Regions from separate parts of the Jonesia denitrificans DSM 20603 genome, predicted to be linked through region 2. Evidence: riboswitches for the same ligand, from Rfam matches in the RefSeq annotation. Region 2 holds a riboswitch; the other holds the start of a gene.
What was found. Region 2 has a riboswitch for S-adenosylmethionine ahead of JDEN_RS11985 (rhodanese-like domain-containing protein). Riboswitches for the same ligand answer to the same signal wherever they lie in the genome.
Positions count from the first base shown of each region.

Region 1: it holds a riboswitch for S-adenosylmethionine, as region 2 does, so the genes downstream of both, JDEN_RS00965 (methylenetetrahydrofolate reductase) here and JDEN_RS11985 (rhodanese-like domain-containing protein) in region 2, are expected to answer to the same signal.

Region 1 is NC_013174.1:204,475-213,660, reverse strand. Features, by position in the region: gene JDEN_RS01000 (AAA family ATPase) at 1-746, shown strand, start outside; gene JDEN_RS00995 (MFS transporter) at 756-2,354, shown strand; gene JDEN_RS00990 (CsbD family protein) at 2,390-2,563, opposite strand; gene cydC (thiol reductant ABC exporter subunit CydC) at 2,710-4,413, opposite strand; gene JDEN_RS00980 (ABC transporter ATP-binding protein/permease) at 4,410-6,251, opposite strand; gene JDEN_RS00975 (hypothetical protein) at 6,381-7,007, opposite strand; SAM riboswitch class I at 7,248-7,355, shown strand; gene JDEN_RS00965 (methylenetetrahydrofolate reductase) at 7,363-8,382, shown strand; gene metE (5-methyltetrahydropteroyltriglutamate--homocysteine S-methyltransferase) at 8,494-9,186, shown strand, end outside.
Region 2 is NC_013174.1:2,553,959-2,563,144, forward strand. Features, by position in the region: gene JDEN_RS11970 (alpha/beta fold hydrolase) at 1-297, opposite strand, end outside; gene rlmC (23S rRNA (uracil(747)-C(5))-methyltransferase RlmC) at 486-1,634, opposite strand; gene JDEN_RS11980 (aminotransferase class V-fold PLP-dependent enzyme) at 1,779-3,215, opposite strand; SAM riboswitch class IV at 3,333-3,450, opposite strand; SAM riboswitch class I at 3,563-3,660, shown strand; gene JDEN_RS11985 (rhodanese-like domain-containing protein) at 3,666-4,091, shown strand; gene JDEN_RS11990 (O-succinylhomoserine sulfhydrylase) at 4,096-5,310, shown strand; gene JDEN_RS11995 (alpha-glucuronidase) at 5,379-7,430, shown strand; gene JDEN_RS12000 (alpha/beta hydrolase) at 7,471-8,229, shown strand; gene JDEN_RS12005 (hypothetical protein) at 8,219-8,893, opposite strand; gene JDEN_RS12010 (beta-galactosidase) at 8,893-9,186, opposite strand, start outside.

The DNA.
Region 1 (9,186 bases), 400 kb from region 2:
CCTCAACAATCCTCGCGCAACGCCGTAACCAAGCAGTGTCCCTCCGTTCTGATACAGGATCCCTGGACGTATCCGGTTGGCGGCCCCGCATCGAAGAATCCATGATCGCCACGCTGACTGACCCAACCGTCTCACCTGAACTGTACGCACTACGGGAGCAGGCACGGTCCTGGCAGTTTTACGATGCGCTTCGGGTCGACCTGCACGCCCCCGCCCGCCAGCCATCCCCAGCCACATTCAGTCCTTGCTTGACCCCTGATGGTGGGAACTTCGCGGCAGCGCTCGCCACCGTGCTGCGGGTCGGTGACACCGAAGCGCTACACACCGCTGTGTCTCGCGCATTCCCACAAGCAACCGTCACCGTTGAAGAAGACGACCGGGGATACGCATATCTACGCTGGTCAACCGGTTTGACACGGGCACTGGACGCATCGGAAATATCCGACGGGACACTGAGATTCCTCATGCTCGCGGTGATCCTTTTATCTCCGCGGCCACCCAAGTTCCTTGTGCTCAACGAACCCGAAGGGAGCATTCACCCCTCGCTGCTTCCCGCGATCGCTGACCTGATCCTTGTGGGTTCACGTTCCACCCAAATCCTTGTCGTGTCCCACGCCACCGCACTTGTTGATGCGCTCGGCGACGACGCCCACCACATCCACCTCAGTCACAACGGCCACGACACCCACATTGAGGGGCAAGACCGGTTCAGTGGCACCAGTTGGGTGTGGCCCACCCGGGCGTAGCATGACTACATGAACTCTCCCGCGCACCATGCGCGCCGCTGGTGGGGGCTAGCGGCCATTAGTTTCTCAGTTGCCCTGATCATCATGGATTCCACCATCGTATCGGTGGCAATCCCCTCCATCATCACTGACCTGGGAATTTCCACCACCCAGGTGCAATGGGTCCAAGAGATTTACACATTGGTGTTTGCCGCGTTGCTTCTCGTGTGGGGGCGCATCGCAGACCGTGTGGGGCGGCGGCGGATCCTAATGATTGGTTTGATACTTTTTGGCGCATCGTCATTATGGTGTTCCAGTGCTGATTCCGGGGGAATCCTCATTCTCGCCCGAGCCGTGCAAGGCATTGGCGGGTCGATGATTCTGCCCACAACTTTGTCGTTACTCAACACCACCTTCACCGGGCGCGAGCGCACGATCGCGTTCGCTATCTGGGGTTCCACCATTGGCGGGATGGCGGCAGTAGGACCTGTTGTAGGCGGGTGGCTCACCACGTACCACACATGGAATTGGGCCTTCTTGATCAACGTTCCGCTCGTTGTGCTCATTGGTGCAGCTGTGGTGTGGGCGGTCGCTGAGTCTCGCGACACCAGTGCTGAACGGCTCACCGACTGGGTGGGTGGCCTGTTGTCTATCGCCGGGTTTGGGGCTTTAGTGTTCGCCCTGATTGAAGGTCGAGTGTACGGTTGGTGGCTGGCAGCACCAACTGCGAATGTGTCCCTTGGATCATGGTCGGTCATCCCGTTTGCGCTACTGGGCGCATTAGGGATCCTGAGCGTTTTTGTGTGGTGGGAACACCGCCGCGCCCAGCACGGGTTAAGCGTCATCGTTGACCTATCGCTCTTCCAGATCACCTCATTCCGCAACGGAAACATCACTGCGATGGTGGTGTCGATGGGCGAGTTCGGGATCATCCTTTCACTGCCGTTGTGGTTCCAGTACGCCCTTGGTTTAGATGCTTTTGACGCCGGTTTAGCGCTCATCCCTTTGGCTGTCGGCTCGTTCCTTGCTTCTGGAGCGATCTCAGCACTCAGCAAGAAACTCACACCGATTGTCATGGTGCGTACCGGTTTAGTTTTGGAAATAGCCGGCTTAACAGCGTTGGCCCTCCTATTACGCCCTGACTCATCGCTGTGGCTCACAACTACCACATTGTTCATCTATGGTGTTGGAGTTGGGTTCGCCACCTCCCAACTGACTGCCACCATTTTGGTGGACGTCCCACGCGACCGATCAGGTCAAGGATCATCCACCCAGTCCACAGCCCGTCAAGTAGGATCCGCACTCGGTATCGCCGTTCTCGGCAGCGTCTTGTTCACAACACTCACAACAGGAACCGAATCCCGACTCTCTGAGTTCCTGGCATCCAACCCTGACGCCCAAGAACTCGTGGACTCCATGACACGATCATCAGGCGCACTCATTCCGCAACTCAGTGGAAACCCAGCCACCGCTCCAATCGCCGACGCTGCGCGCGAAGCCCTGACCCAGGGCGTCCAGTTCGCTGGAATCACCGCAGCGCTCGCACTACTGATCGGGTTGGCGACCAGCTTCCGGTTAGGCCCAACCCTCCAGGTAACGCCAGAGGCGGGACCAACTCGCGTGAGTTGATCCCGCCCCGGGGGTGGTTCTTCGCTGTGCGAGCGTCAGTCTCGGAAGGTGTCCTTGACGTTCTCGCCTGCCTGCTTCATGTTGGCTTTCGCCTGGTCGGTTTTTCCATCAGCTTCGACACGCTCGTTGTCGGTTGCGTCGCCGTATGCTTCTTTCGCCTTGCCTTTGAGTTCTTCAGCTTTGTTGCTGATTTTGTCTCCGAGTCCCATGTGTTCCTCCTTCAGGCGAATGGTCATGGTAGGGCCCAACCACTCCAACAGCGGTGTGCCCGTCCCTCTTCACCCTGCCGCAGGTTCTTGAGGTTCGCATCTTGAACGCTTCACAAGGTCCACAACCGCAGGTCTTCCACCAGCACCTATCGCTCCGGGACCGCTGCAAGAACTTCCTCAGCAGTCACCTGGGTGACAATGCCGTGATCGACCTGGAACACCAGGTCCGCATCCGCCGCATCACTGGGACGGTGGGTAATCTCAATGAGCGTTGCGCCCGGTCGAGCCCCACGCAAAGCCACCCGAAGACGCTGAGCAGTGACCTCATCAAGGCTGGAGGTGTATTCATCCAGCACAAACACATCGGCAGGAGTCAGAAGCGCCCGCGCCAATGCAACACGTTGACGCTGCCCCCCGGACAACGACTCGCCAAACTCACCCACCAAGGTGTCCCAACCGTCGGGGAACCGGTCAATGTCTTCCATAAGCTGCGCTACCTCACACACCTGCCGCAACCGTTCATCAGAAGCCGACGGGTCAGCAAGGCGGAGGTTATCGGCGATGCTCATCGCAAACAAGTGAGTACGTTGAGAAACCAACGCCACCCGCCCCCGTAACTCATCCTGCACCACATCTGTGATAGGAACACCCCCCACCAAGATCCGCCCCTGGTCACAATCCCAGAAACGCAGCAGAAGATGCGCCAGTGTGGACTTCCCCGACCCTGACCGTCCCACAATGACCGCACGCGACCCAGCCGGGATGCTCAACGACACATCGGTCAGCACAGGCACTGGCGCACCGGGATAAGCAAACGTCACCGCATCCCACTGAACAGACAACCCACCTGCAGGCAACGACACAGGGTGGGCCGGGTCAACAACCGCGGGCTGGGTCGATACTGCCGCCCGCAACCGGGCAGCAGCCGAACCAGCAACATCAAGGTCTGCAAGTAACGTGTCAATTGCCTTCGATGCCGAAAAACTCGACAACGTGACCGCCACAGCAAGCGCTAACTGCTCCACCGTGAAGGTGCCTTGAACAAACCGTGCACCGGCGTCCCCCAGGACAAGCAGCACCGTGATGAGGGTGAAGGCGACGGTCAGGGAACGTCGAATCGCGGTGATCGTACCGCGGTGGGTATTGTCCTGGGCGATGGTGTCAATCAATGAGGTAGAACGTTCCAACCATGGGTGTTCGTAGCCGTATCCCACAATGTCGGCGACACCTTGGACAGTTTCAGTGACAGTTTGGGAAAACCCAGTGCGGTCGCTGGCGTGGCCAGCACTGACACGTTGGGTGAACCACCACCCCACCGTAGGTGTAACAACTCCCACAAGGAACACTCCCACAGCGGCGATCCACGCCACCACAGGGGACGTTGCGGCGCCCAACCAGACAAGGACACCCACCGGGACAACGACCGCTGAGATGACCGGGGCGATGGTGTGAGCGAAAAACACTTCAACCCGGTCAATGTCTTTAGTGACACGGGTGAGCAGGTCACCGGTGTGCGCAGTGACAGTGTTTGCTGGAGCACCTGGCCACAGCCGCGAAAAAGCGAAAACCCGCAGCTCTTCGAGTGCTTTAAACGCCACATAGTGCCCTGAGTACTGTTCGACGTACCGCACGATCGCTTTCATGAGCGTCAAGCCTGCTAACACCAAAACCAGGTGCCCCACATGGACGGTGCTTGTGACAGCTCGGGCTACCCCGGTCGCAGCAACAGCAAGCAGCGCCACCGCCAACACCTGGTCAATGATGCGGCACACCGTCGAGATGATGAGCGGCCACAACACGGAACGCACATGAGTGGCACTCCACCACAACGCTGACAACGACTGGTTCACTGTGTCACCTCCTGAACAACGCCACCCTCGACGCGCACAACACGATCGACCGTGCGCAACGACGAAGCCCGGTGAGTGATCGTGACAACTGTGCGCTCCCCACTGCGCACCATCTCATCAATGGCATCAAGGATCGCCCGCTCACTGGCCACATCGACTTGTGACGTCGGTTCATCCAACACGATGAGTCCAGACCCCGACAATAACGCCCGTGCTAAAGAAAGCCGTTGCGCCTGCCCCCCGGACAGTGTCGCCCCGCGTTCACCCACACGTGTGTCCAACCCGTTGGGCATTGCCTCAACGTCCGCCCGAAGGTGAGCGCGTGCTAGCGCCGCCCACATGTCTTCGTCGCTAGCGTCAGGGCAGGCAACCGCAAGATTCTCACGGATCGTCCCCGTAAACAGGTAGGTGGACTGTCGCACCACCGCACTGAACGCTCGCGCTGACGTCACCGTCACATCGGTCACCGGAACGCCACCAAAAAGGACCTGCCCTCCCTGCGTGTCTAACGAACGTTCAATGAGCCGCACAATCGTAGATTTACCGGCCCCCGAGCGCCCCACAATGGCCACATGCTCCCCTGCATTGACCGAAAAACTCGCTCCACGAAGAACCGGCGTATCCCCGTAACCGCAGGTCACATCGGCAAATTCAAGCACTGGAACAGAAGCAGAAGCCACTGCACCCAGCGGATCACGACCACCAACCACGCCAGGTTGACTACGCAGGATCCGTGCGATGCCACGCTCTGTAGCCCGGCCACCCAACCCGACATAAAAGAATGACCCCACCTTCGCCAACGGCTCCAACAACACTGTAGTCATCAGGATCAACGCCAACCCCTGACCGGCGGTAATCACATCAGCGTCAAGACGCACCACCGCGAGCACCGCCAGCGCAGACACCATGATGAGGAAAAACACGCCGTCAGTCACCAAAATGACAACCTGATTGACCGCAAGCAACCGCATCACAGAGCGGCGGTTGCGTTCACCTGCAGCCGCCAACCGTGCTTGCATGAGGGGAGCCGCCCGTAACAAACGCAAGGTAGTTAACCCTTGCAACGCATCCAAATAATCGGCCGCTAACGCCTGACGTTGCGCCCGGGACTGACCTGACACCCGCCGAAACGCCCGCTGAAACCCATACACAGCAGCCGGAATAAGTGGCACTAACACCAGCACAACAAGCGCTGTCACCCAATCAATGAACAGCGCAATCACACCTAACACCAACACCGGCGACACCACCGAAGCAACCGATGGACCCACAAACCCCACCCGGTACGCGGCGACCCGTTCCGCGCCGTCCATGGCCATGGACACCACTGCTCCCGTGCGATCACCCGCCCGTGGCGTTGGCCCGACCCGCAAGATCTGCCGAATGATGCGGTCACGGACCGTTGCTTCTTCACGCGCGCTTCCTCGCGCCGTGACCCACACCCCGGCACCGGTGAGCACGGCGGCAAGAACCGCGACCACCAGGGTGGACCATTCCCCTACTGTTGGGCTGATTCCCGCAACAAGCGGAGCAAACGGGGCCTGGTTTGCGTCTGGAAGCGTCCCTGCTTCCACAATGTCTGGGGTGGCCCCTGAGGTCGCGAGATACCGGTCCACCACCGCGCCAACCAGCACAAACAACAGGCCCGTGACAACCGATGCGGCACTGAACAACACTGCCGACCAACGAGTTGTGCGGGCAAGAAGTGGTGAGTACAGCAACGCTGGGTCCACCGGCGGCGGCCCACTTGGCCCGCCCTTTGCGCGAGAACCGTCACGGTCGCCGGGGTGACCATTGCCGGTTGGGTGACCGGGGTGACCTGGCCGGGAAGTCGTCACAGAATCAGGTCGTGAGGACGGGGGTGACGAAGGGTGGGACGCCGACATGACTGCAACCTAACACACGCAACATGGTGGCACTCAGTAGGTGCGCGCATCGGTTATTGATCCTGGTCACACCCGATGTAACTAGCGCACAAGAAGATGCAACCCGCCTTCAACGACCACTGCGAGCACTCCCATCAAACACACCCACCACACGTACCCCCAACGGCGTGATTCAGCAGCAAAAGTCCCAGCAAACAAGGCAGCCCACAACCCCAGTGATACAAAGGGGCCACTCGCCGCATACACGGTCGCCGCATGCGCGAAGGGTTGCACCATGGGCATCATGGACGCCACCGTGATCACCAGTGCAGACCCGACCGTGATTGTTAACGCTGCGATCAACAGGGGCACCTGCGGTAAGTTCGCGGCGCGTCGGGCGGCGGGCTCCTGGGACAACGGCTGCACCGCCCACAACATGACAAAAGGAATGAGTAACATCAATGCCAGGTGGGTGATCAGCCACCACTGCGAGCATGACACCTGCGGGTCAATCACCGCCGCAAAACTGGACACAGAACCACTTCGGGTACCGACCGAGGACACCCCGTGATCAACACCGATCAACACGACACCCAGCCCTGTCGCAGCCAACACAACCAGCACCGGTCGCGGAAGAGTCACCACGCGAAACCGAGAAACAAGAGGCGCAGAGAACCTGCGTCCCTCGGGAGCAAGCATGATCCCCGTCGCAGGTGTCACTGGTGACATGCCTCCACCTTTTCCTCATCAATCAACCCGGCACTAAGGGTTTGGTGCCGCCCGATCACGCTTCCCCCAAAGCCCTGTTGTGATCTGGGCGGCACCACTGTGTCCCCACCATGTTTGTGTCACAACTCCCCGTGGACTTACAGGGTGAAAGAAAGAAGTTCTCCACCCGCGACACAGAAGCCCACAATGTGGACGCTGGTTGTTCACGCACCGGAATCCGGTGCACACTGATCGTGTTCTGTTCCATCCAGAGCGGCCGAGAGTTCTGGCTCGTTGACGCCGCAGCAACCCACTCCTGAACGGAAGCCTCCACAGGGAAACGGGTGCTAACGCCAGATCCGATGGAGAATTAGTCATGGCTTCCTTTGACGTGTCAGCCACAGCTCGCGGATTTCACCGGCCTACGGTGTCGTTCGAGTTGATGCCTCCGCGTAACCCTGCGGCGGCACCAAAGTTTTGGAACACTGCCCGCAAGCTTGTTGAGGCGCATCCCGATTTTGTGTCCGTCACCTACGGCGCAGCGGGGGGCGACCGCGATTCGGCGCGCACAGTGGTGGAAACTCTCGTGCAACACACCAACGTGTTGCCGATCGCGCACCTCACCTGTGTGGGGGCGACTCGAGACAACGTGGCAGACACCATTGATGATTTCCTGGCAGCCGGGGCGCGCACGTTCCTCGCGTTGCGGGGAGACCCACCAAAGGACCAACCTGACTGGGCGCCACCCACCAACGGTGTGGTGTCGTCGCTCGAACTCATTGCGCTTCTGCGTGATGTGGAAGCGCAACGGTGTCAGGCAGATGCGTCTGAGGCGCTGCGTGGGGCAATGAAGCCGTTAACCATCGCGGTTGCGACGTTCCCAGAGGGGAACCGCGATGCGGGGACAACCCGTGAACAAGAAGCTGCCCGACTGTTGCAAAAGCAGCAAGCTGGCGCGAACTTTGCGATCACCCAGTTGTTCTACACGGCGTCGGCGTACACCGAGTTTGTGGATGTGGCACGTTCCTTGGGTGTCACCATTCCCATCGTGGCTGGCATCTTGCCGATGACCGATCCACAACGGTTACGACGGTTGGAACAGTTGACCGGAGTACCGGTCCCCCTTGAGTTAGCAGCACAGTTAGATGCGATTGCTAGCCCCCATGTGCGGCACTCTCACGGCATTGCGGCGTCAGTGGATTTAGCGAACGCGGTCCTTGACTCCGGGGCCCCCGGGTTGCACATTTACACGTTTAATAAGCACGAACCTGCACTGGACCTGCTCGAGGGCGTACACCTCGGAGGTTCACTGGGTGGGGTGGCGCCTGTGCGTTCACCGCAGCCAGTGGATGTGGCCGGGTGGCCGCAGGTTGGCGCATCCCCTGTCACTGCGTAGGTTGCGGGTGCCCCGTGTGGTGCCTTGTGATCGGGTGGTGACGTGTCCGTCTCTGCTGGTCGCGCCGTGTGGGCGACTGTAGGGTTTTCCGTTTTCTTGTGAGGGATGACCATGTCTTTTGTTTCTTCTGTTTTTCCGTCTGCCACGATTTTGGGGTACCCGCGTATTGGGGACCGCCGCCAGCTCAAGCGTGCGTTGGAGTCGTTGTGGGCGGGTCGGTCCAATGCGGATGAGTTCGCTGCCACAACCCACCAATTACGGGCTGCCACCCGGGAACGGTTAGCGGCCCGCGGGTTGGGGCGCGATGACTCCTCGATCCCGGAGTCGTTTAGTTGGTATGACCAGGTTCTTGATGCGGCCGTGACGTTTGGGGTGATCCCAGACCGGTTCCGTTCGTTGGATTGGTCGGGGGACCTGGTTGGTGCGTACAGCACGGTGGCGCGTGGTGTGGGTGATGATGCCCCGTTAGAGATGACGAAGTGGTTCAACACGAACTACCACTATTTGGTTCCGGAAGTAGATGAGTCCACCCCGTTTGTGTTGAACCCGACGTTGGTGACGTCGCTGGTCGACGAGGCCCGTGCGCAGGGTTTTGTCACCCGCCCAACGATTGTTGGTCCGGTGACGTTCTTGGCGCTGTCCAAAGCTGCGACTTCCGCTTCCACGGGTTTTGACCCGTTGTCACGCCTGGACGAGTTGGTGGGTGTGTACGTGGAGTTGCTGGCGGTTCTCGTTGAGCGTGGTGTGCAATGGGTTCAGTTGGATGAGCCTGCGTTGGTGTCAGAGAACTTGTCAGTGGATGCG
Region 2 (9,186 bases):
ATCACTTTTTAAGTATCCAAACCTTGATGGAGCAATTATACGATTTTTCTTAGAAAAATCGATGACATTTTCAAAAGCTTGGTCAAAACCTCCAAATAGCCCGTGATTTGAAAGTATTATTTCTCCTTGGCCCCTATCTAAATATTCCATTTTTCCATATGATAAATCCACAATCATAGCATTATATTCTTTAAAACGTTTCTTAGATTCCTCTAGAGCTTTCCTTAATCTTATCGCTTGCACAAAACAATACAGCAAAATTAGTATAATTAAAATTGTTAAGATTATTTTTTTCATTTTACACCTCACATCTGTCGCAGAAATCATTCATTATCTGAATCAATTTTTGTAAACTTTGAAATTTACAAAGGGGGAAAATTATGTTAGCACTAATATTTTCTCTCAAATAATAAGGCTTACTCCAAACTACCGATACCTTTTATCGACAGCCTTAGATTCAGCCTAATTTTACAATATTTTATTTATTAGTCTGTCGCAACCTTTGACATCAATACTACCGTCTCAACGTGGTTGGTGTGGGGAAACATGTCGAATAGCCTGGCGCGGGTGGGCTGAAACTGCGGCATGGCGGTGAGGTCTTTCGCGAGTGACCGGGCGTTGCAGCTTGAGTACACAACGGTGTGCGCGTCACTTGCGTTCAACCACTCGGCAAGGTCCACGCCGATCCCTCGCCGTGGCGGGTTAACCACGACAAGATCAGGTCCGCCATCAGCTAGCCGTGCACTATGTCCGGTACTGAACGTCGTGGCATCGAGGGCATCAAATGTCACGTTTGTGAGTGCCCGTTCGGCCGCGCTGGTGCGCGCAGATTCGATCGCTTCTGCACTAATTTCCACCCCGGTAACCCGGTTAGCATGCGGCGCAGCATGCAAAGCGAACCCACCCACCCCGCAGAACAGGTCCCACACGTGCTGTGGGCGCGCATCGGCAATCCACTGCTCCGCTTGACGGTACAAGTGCGCCGCAACGGGGGTGTTGGTTTGGAAAAAACTCTGCGGACGCAGGTAGAGAGGAATGTCGCCCACCCGCATCGTCAAGGAGTTGTCTTTGGTGAGGACAATTTCTCGATCCCCTTCGAGGATCGCTTTGTGTTCAGGTTGCAGGTTGACAGTGACCACCCGCACCTGCGGATTCTCGGCGAGCCAACCGGGAAGGTGCTTGCTGATGCGCGTAACCGGTTCCTGCGAGCGGGCCACGAATCGCACCATGTACTCACTGTCCGGGGATTCGGTGACGAGGACATATTTGAGTTCACCACGCCGGTCAGCAACTCGATACGGTTCTATGCGGGCGGCCATGATGAAGGCCCTCACCGCGTCAAGCACTTCCTGCATGCCCTGCGTGTACAAAGGGCAATCACGCAGGTCAACGCCACCAAAGGACGCATCAAGGATCCCAAGGATCGGGTTGTCTGCTGTGCCAGATACCGCCATTTTCGCTTTGTTGCGAAACCCTGCTTGGGCACTGGCAACGGGAGGGAGCCAGTCAAGATCGGGGTATTCCCCAAGGAGTGCGTGCACGTCAGCGGCTTTTGTGGCGAGTTGACGCTCGTAGGGGATGTCAAGGAGGGCGCACGAACGGCACCTGTGTGCGTCAAAGTGGTGGCACTGCATCTCACTATTGTTCCTCATGAGTTGACGGGTGCCTTGCCGGGCCTTGGCGCATCGGGGTGGTTGGAACCGGTCAGGCTGGTGGCGAGACTGGTAGCGAAGTGGCTGGCGGCTGGTGGGTGAGGGTTCCTCACACTGAACCGGCAGTTATGCCACAGGGACCGGTGAGTTCTCCTTGGGGTGCGTATCGGTTTGTGTGGGGCGGGTGCGCGGGGTCGGGCCGCACCCGGCTGCTACGTCGGCAACAGCTGCAGCAGCGGTTGCAATGAGACCGTCTAACCCGGATCCGGCTGGTGTGGGCCGTGGGTCGTTGTGCACAGCCCAGCAGCCGTTGATGATGTCGTAGGTGGCGTCACTTCCCTGCTCAACCCACTGGGTGACCGCAGCAATAAGGCGTTCCACCTCGTCTACTGTGGTTCCTACCCCAACTGATGCGCGAATCGCCCCGTTCTCAACCCCTAACCGGGTGAGCAGTGGGTGGGCGCAAAAACGCCCGTCTCGCACCCCAATACCGTGTTCTGCTGACAGGTATGCGGCGACAAGCCCTGGGTCGCACTGAGCAACCGTGAAGGAAACCACCCCTACCGGGTCGCAGGAGTCTTCCCACAGCCGCAAGATCCGTACTCCCTCAATGGCCGACAAACCCTCGACAAGCCGCGTGCGCAACACGTTTTCGTGGCGTTCCAGTTCGCCGGCAGGGAGGTTTCCTAACGCCTCGCACGCTGCTGCGAGCGCAACAGCACCGATCACGTTGGGTGATCCTGCTTCGTGTCGGGCGGGGGCTGGCGCCCAGGTGATGGTGGTGAGTGTGACGTTGTGAACCGCGCCTCCCCCTGCGAGGTACGGGTGTCCAGCGTCGAGCCAATCACGTCGACCAACGAGTGCACCTGCGCCAAAGGGCGCGTAGGTTTTGTGGCCGGAGAACACAACGTAGTCTGCGCCGCTGGTGGTGAGGGAGAATCCGCGGTGTGGGACGAGTTGGGCGGCGTCAATGACGATGCGTGCACCTGCTGCGTGGGCGATGTCAACGAGCTCGGTGATGGGTAGTGCTTCACCGGTGACGTTGGAGGCGCCTGTTGCTGCCACGAGTGTGTAGTTGTCGCGGGCTAGTTCGGCGCGTAGTTGGGTGAGGGTTTCACGGATGGTTGTGGCAGCGGTGATGACTGTTGCCCCACCGGATGCGGCTTGCCAGGGCAGGAGGTTCGCGTGGTGTTCGATGTCGAGGACGAGGACTTTCCCGGGGGTCCCGTCAGGGTTGGTGGGGATGCACCCGGCGAGGAGGTTGAGGGAATCGGTGGTGTGCCGGGTGATGATGGTGACGTCGTCTGCGCGGGCGCCCACATGCTGACCGATGCTTGTGCGCGCTGCTTCGTACAGTGCGGTGGATACTTGGGAGAGGTATCCGGCGCCTCGGTGCACGGAGGCGTACAGCGGGAGGACTTGGTTGACCCGTTCTTGGACGGCGACTAGTGCCGGGGCGCTGGCGGCGCAGTCAAGGTTGGCGTATGTGGTTGACCCACCGTTGATGAGGGGAACCCGGGTGTGGGCGCCAACTACGGGAAGGCATGGTGTGTGGTGGTTCATGTGTGTCTCCATGGTGATGGGGACCTCCCTGCCTGCCTGTTCACCCAGCCGCGCCACGGGTGTGGCGTGATGTGCGTGGCGCTTGTGGCGCTCATGGGTGGGATTGTCAGGTGACAGGTCCCGCGCTTGCCCCCGGAGCTGGTTGGCTCGGGGCCTGGTCTTCACCCGGGGCACCCCACCGCAGGTGGAGGGTTGCCGGCCAGCAAACCGGGGTTTTACGCTGGCACTCGTGACCTGACACCAGAGTGTGGGATGTTGGTCTGTGGTGTCAACGCCACACCACACACGTCTCACATTTTGAAAAGGGTGTCTCATTTTTTGCGGTCATCGGTCATGATCGTTGAGTACAACCATCCAGAGCGGTCGAGTGACTTGGCACCGTGACACCGCAGCAACCCCCCGACACGTCATCCGGGTGAGGGTGCTAACGCCAGAACGATGGAGGACAGCATGACATATGCAGGCGACCTAACCCCGCAAGAAGCGTTTGACCTTGCCGCACAGAACCCCGACGCCGTGTTCGTGGACGTCCGCACGGTAGGGGAATGGCAAACCATTGGGGTCCCCGACCTCACCAGCATCAACCACGACGTTCACTACATCGAATGGGTCACCGCGTTCGGACCCAACAACCAGTTCCTCACCCAACTCGCCAACACCGGGGTCACCCCGGGCGATGGCCGACCCATCATCTTCCTGTGCCGCTCTGGGAACCGCTCCATTGGCGCAGCTACGGCCGCCACCGTTGCCGGGTACGGCCCCGCCTACAATGTCCTTGAAGGATTCGAAGGCGACACCGACGACTACGGCAACCGCACCGTCAACGGGTGGAAACTGCGCGGCCTGCCCACCACCACCTTCACCGAAGGCGAGTAACCCCGTGTCCCGCACCCTACGCCCCGCTACCCTTGCCGTGCGGGGCGGGCAAACCCGTACCGCCTTCGACGAAACCTCTGAACCTCTCTTCCTCACCCAGGGATACGTGTACTCCACTGCTCAGGAAGCAGAAGCTGCCTTTAACGGCGACATCGATCGGTTCATCTACTCACGGTACGGAAACCCCACCGTCCACACCTTCGAAGAGCGCCTGCGCCTCATGGAAGGCGCTGACGCCTGCTACGCCACCGCCACCGGCATGTCCGCCGTGTTCACAGCACTCGCCGCCGTGGTGAAATCCGGGTCGCGCATCGTTGCCGCGCGCGCCTTGTTCGGCTCATCCCTGGTGATCTTTGACGACATCTTCGCCAAGTGGGGCATCCGCACCGACTATGTTGACGGCCACGTTCTATCCCAATGGGAAGAAGCCCTCGCCACCCCAGCTGACGTGGTGTTTTTTGAAACACCATCCAACCCCATGCAAGACATCATCGACGTCGCAGCCGTGGCACGTCTTGCCCACGATGCGGGCGCCCTCGTCATTGTCGACAACGTCTTTGCCACCCCTGTCATGCAACGCCCCCTTGAACTCGGGGCTGACGTGGTCGTGTACTCCGCGACCAAGCACATTGACGGGCAAGGCCGTGTCCTCGGCGGCGCAATCCTTGGCTCTACCGACTACATTTCTGGGCCAGTACAAACAATGATCCGCAACACCGGCCCCTCCCTCTCCCCCTTTAACGCTTGGGTGCTCCTCAAAGGACTCGAAACCCTCCCTGTGCGGGTCGCCGCCCAAAACGCCGGCGCCCTCACGATCGCACAAACACTAGAGACCACCCCCGGAATCATCAACGTGCGCTACCCCTACCTGCCCAGCCACCCCCAGCACGAGTTAGCGCGCACGCAACAAACCGGCGGTGGAACTGTCGTCACATTCGACCTAGACATCCCGCAAGGAACAACACCTGAGCAGCAAAAACACCATGCTTTTGCGTTCTTGAACGCGTTAACCATTGTGGACATTTCCAACAACCTTGGTGACGCGAAAACTCTTGCCACCCACCCTGCCACAACAACCCACCGCAAACTCGGGGTCGAAGGGCGAGCCAAAGTGGGCATGTCGGAAACAACGATCCGCCTGTCCGTCGGCCTCGAAGACGTCCGCGACATCCTCGACGACATCACCCAAGCCCTCGTCACCGCGCAACGCACCGAGTAAGACCAGCACATTCTATTTGTCCAACTGCTAAACTATTGCGGGTAAGCAACGACGCTTAAGGACCCACAATGTCTCTGGACACCACCGCCCACACTGCCACCTCTCCCCACCCCGCATGGCTCCCGCCAACAACCCTGGCACGCCTCGGCGACCTCACCACCACCCTCGACATCCCGCCACACCTTGCCGACCACCCCGTGATCACCACCCTGCGCAGCGAAATCACCCACGCAGCACACAACGCAACCACCACGGAGCACCCGGGGCGCGCATCGGCAACCACCACCACATCACGCACCCTCACCCTGCGGCTCACACCCCCCACAGGCGCCACCAACCAACCCGCATCAACACAGTTCCTCGGTGACCCCCACGATGACGCCTACACACTCACCACCACACCCGACACCATCACCGTCACCGGACGCACCCCCAACGCACTGCTCTACGGTTACTTCGCCCTCCTCCGCCACGACCTCACCACACTGCCCCCCACCAGTAAGCACACCCCCGCCACCGCGATCCGCATGCTCGACCACTGGGACAACCTCAGTGTTCACCCCGTGATGGGACAGATCGAACGCGGATACGCTGGCGACTCCATCTTCTACACCAACGGCGCGGTCCGCGAGAACCTCACCCGCGTCGCCGACTACGCGCGCCTCCTGGCGTCACTGGGCATCAACCACGTCGCCATCAACAACGTCAACGTGGAACGTGACGCAGCCCGCCTCCTCACCGACAACATCAACGACGTGGCCCGCATCGCCGCGATCTTCCGGAACTGGGGCATCCGCACCCACCTGTCCGTGAGTTTCGGTTCTCCCATGTCCCTGGGCGGCCTGACCAGCAACGACCCACTAGACCCACAAGTGCGCCAATGGTGGGCCGACACTTTCACCGCCGTCTACTCTGTCATCCCCGACTTCGGTGGCATCGTCATCAAAGCAGACTCCGAAGGACAACCCGGCCCCTTCGCCTACGGTCGCACCCACGCTGACGGCGCCAACATGCTCGCCGAGGCGCTCGCGCCACACCACGGAATCGTCCACTGGCGGGCCTTCGTCTACAACCACACCCAGGACTGGCGCGACCGCACCACTGACCGTGCCCGCGCAGCCTACGAACACTTCGCCCCACACGACGGCACCTTCGCCGACAACGCCATCGTCCAAATCAAGTTTGGCCCCATGGACTTCCAAGCCCGCGAACCCATCTCCCCCACATTCGCGGCCATGCCCCACACCAACTTGTCCCTCGAATTCCAAGTCACCCAGGAATACACCGGGCAACAACGGCACATCTGCTACCTCGGAACCCAGTGGTCGGAGATCATGCGGTTCACCTTCTGGCCAACCAGCAACCCCCACACCACCCTCGCTGACATTCCTGTGTCCTTCACCGCCGTCTCCAACGTGGGAATGAGCGCCTACTGGACTGGTCACCCCCTCGCCCAAGCGAACCTGTACGCCTACGGGCGGCTCACCTGGGATCCCACAGCAGACCCCGGTGACATTCTCACCGAATGGCTCACCCTCACCTTCCCCCACACCCCAGCAGCCACGCGCACAACACTGCACCACATCATGGCGTCGTCTTGGGACACCTACGAAAAATACACCGCCCCCCTGGGGGTCGGTTTTATGGTCTCCCCCGGTGCAGCACACTACGGCCCCCACATCGACGGGTACGAATATTCCCCCTGGGGCACCTACCACTTCGCGGACCGTGACGGTGTGGGTGTGGACCGCACCCGAACCGGCACCCGCTTTGTGGACCAGTACCCGCCCGAACTCGCTGACCAGTACAACAACCTCGACACCTGCCCGGACGAACTGGTGTTGTTCTTCCACCATGTTCCTTACACCCACGTTCTCCACTCCGGGAAAACGGTGATCCAACACATCTACGACACCCACTTTGAGGGAGTCGACAAGGTTCTTGACTACCAACGCACCTGGGACAACCTCCGTGACACGATCCCCACCGCGGTGTTCGAGGAAGTAAGCACCCGCCTGACCGAGCAAGTCCGCTGCGCACACGAATGGCGCGACCAGATGTGCACCTACTTCTTCCGAAAGTCAGGGATCCCCGACACCCACGGACGCACCATTTACTAACCATTCCTCACCACCGCCCCTCACCGCGTAGGATCACGGTATGCCACGATCACGGGTGCGCCGGTACGCGCTGCGCACACTAGCTGTCCTTGGTGTTCTTGTTCTCCTCGCAGTGGGCGGCATGGTGGCGTGGAGCCAGATCGGAGTCATGCCCGCAGAACCTGACCCACTCGCCTCTGTCACCAATGACCCACGCATCACCGTCACCGATGCAGGGCTCGCACTTGTTCTGACCCCCACCGACCCCACCACATCCGATGCACCCCTAACCAGCACCGGTCTTGTCATGATTCCGGGGGCAAAGGTTGAGGCAGCCGCCTACGTGGCAACATTCGCGGACGTTGTCACCACCACCGGGGTGACAGTGGTGATCACCAAACCGTGGCTCAACCTCGCGTTCTTCGATGTTCGCCCGCTGTCTACCTTCACCGACCTCGCCCCGAATGTGGACACGTGGATGGTGGCCGGTCACTCCCTGGGCGGTGTGAGAGCCTGCCAGCTCGCCTCCGACACCAGCGGTGTGATCCTGCTCGCGTCGTACTGCGCAACCGACATCTCCACCTCTACCCTGCCCGTCCTCAGCATTTCCGGCAGCGAAGACGGGTTATCCACCCCAGAAAAAATTGCCGATGCGCGGCCCCTCCTGCCCGAAACTGCAACGATAAGAGAAATCGAGGGTGCAAACCATGCGGGGTTTGGTGCTTACGGTGAGCAATCAGGCGATGGGGTTGCCACCCTTGACCCGGCGACAACCCGCGCCCTCATCAGTGAGGACATCATCACGTTCCTCATGCGATGAACCGGGCTCGCACATCAGCAAGCAGTGGAAGGGCGTTACGCCACAACAAAAACGACACCACCCCACCAAGGAGTAACAGCACCCCATCTGAGGTGAGGTACACAATCCCCAAGCTGAACACCCACAACGACAACGCACCCAGAGACACCCGTGGTGTCGCTGTCACGTAGTACAACCCCAGCCGGGCAACATCACGCCACCGAAACGCGAACTGTGAATGAATGTGCAGGGCGTGACTGAGCCACACGAGCGACACAATGGTGATGCCCACACCCGCCCACACGAACCCGGTGGGGATCCCCGCGGTAGCCCCAAACGCTGCGTTGAACGCAGTCAACCCGCCCAACCCCACAACAGGTGCGGACAACACTAACGCCCCTACCGTGTTGCGTCGCAGTCCATAAAAGAACGCGGCGAACGGACTGTCGTCCAGGTCACGGGTGCGCTGCTGGCAGGTGAAAAAGGCAGCTGACACCCCCGGCGCACACGCCCACACCATCACCGCAAACAATGGGATGTTTGACGCATCACGATCCAGGAAGATCGACACCCCACAAGGCACCGCTACCGCGAGCGCGAGGCATGCGGTGAGGGCCAGCATCCAGTACGTCTGTTTGGTGACGCGCGCAAGGATTCCGGTGCCGAACTCTTGGGGGGCTGCCATCAGTTGGTGTCCTCGGGTGTGTGGTCGCGGTGTCGGGCAATGACGGCGACGTCGGTGGGGTTCAGGGTGATGGTATCGCCTTCGGTGAGGGTGTGGCCGGTGAGGAGGTTCGTTCCGTTAAAGGGCAGTGTGAGGGTGTGGGGGGTGTGGTGGTGGTTGAGGAGGAAGTCGATGTGTCCGCGGCGGGTGTGTTCGAGGCCAGGGGTTGCTGCGAAGGGTGAGGTGATGTGGTGGCGGGCAATGGCGTTGTGCATGATGGTGGTCATGGTTGTGTCGTCGAGGATGGTGCCGAT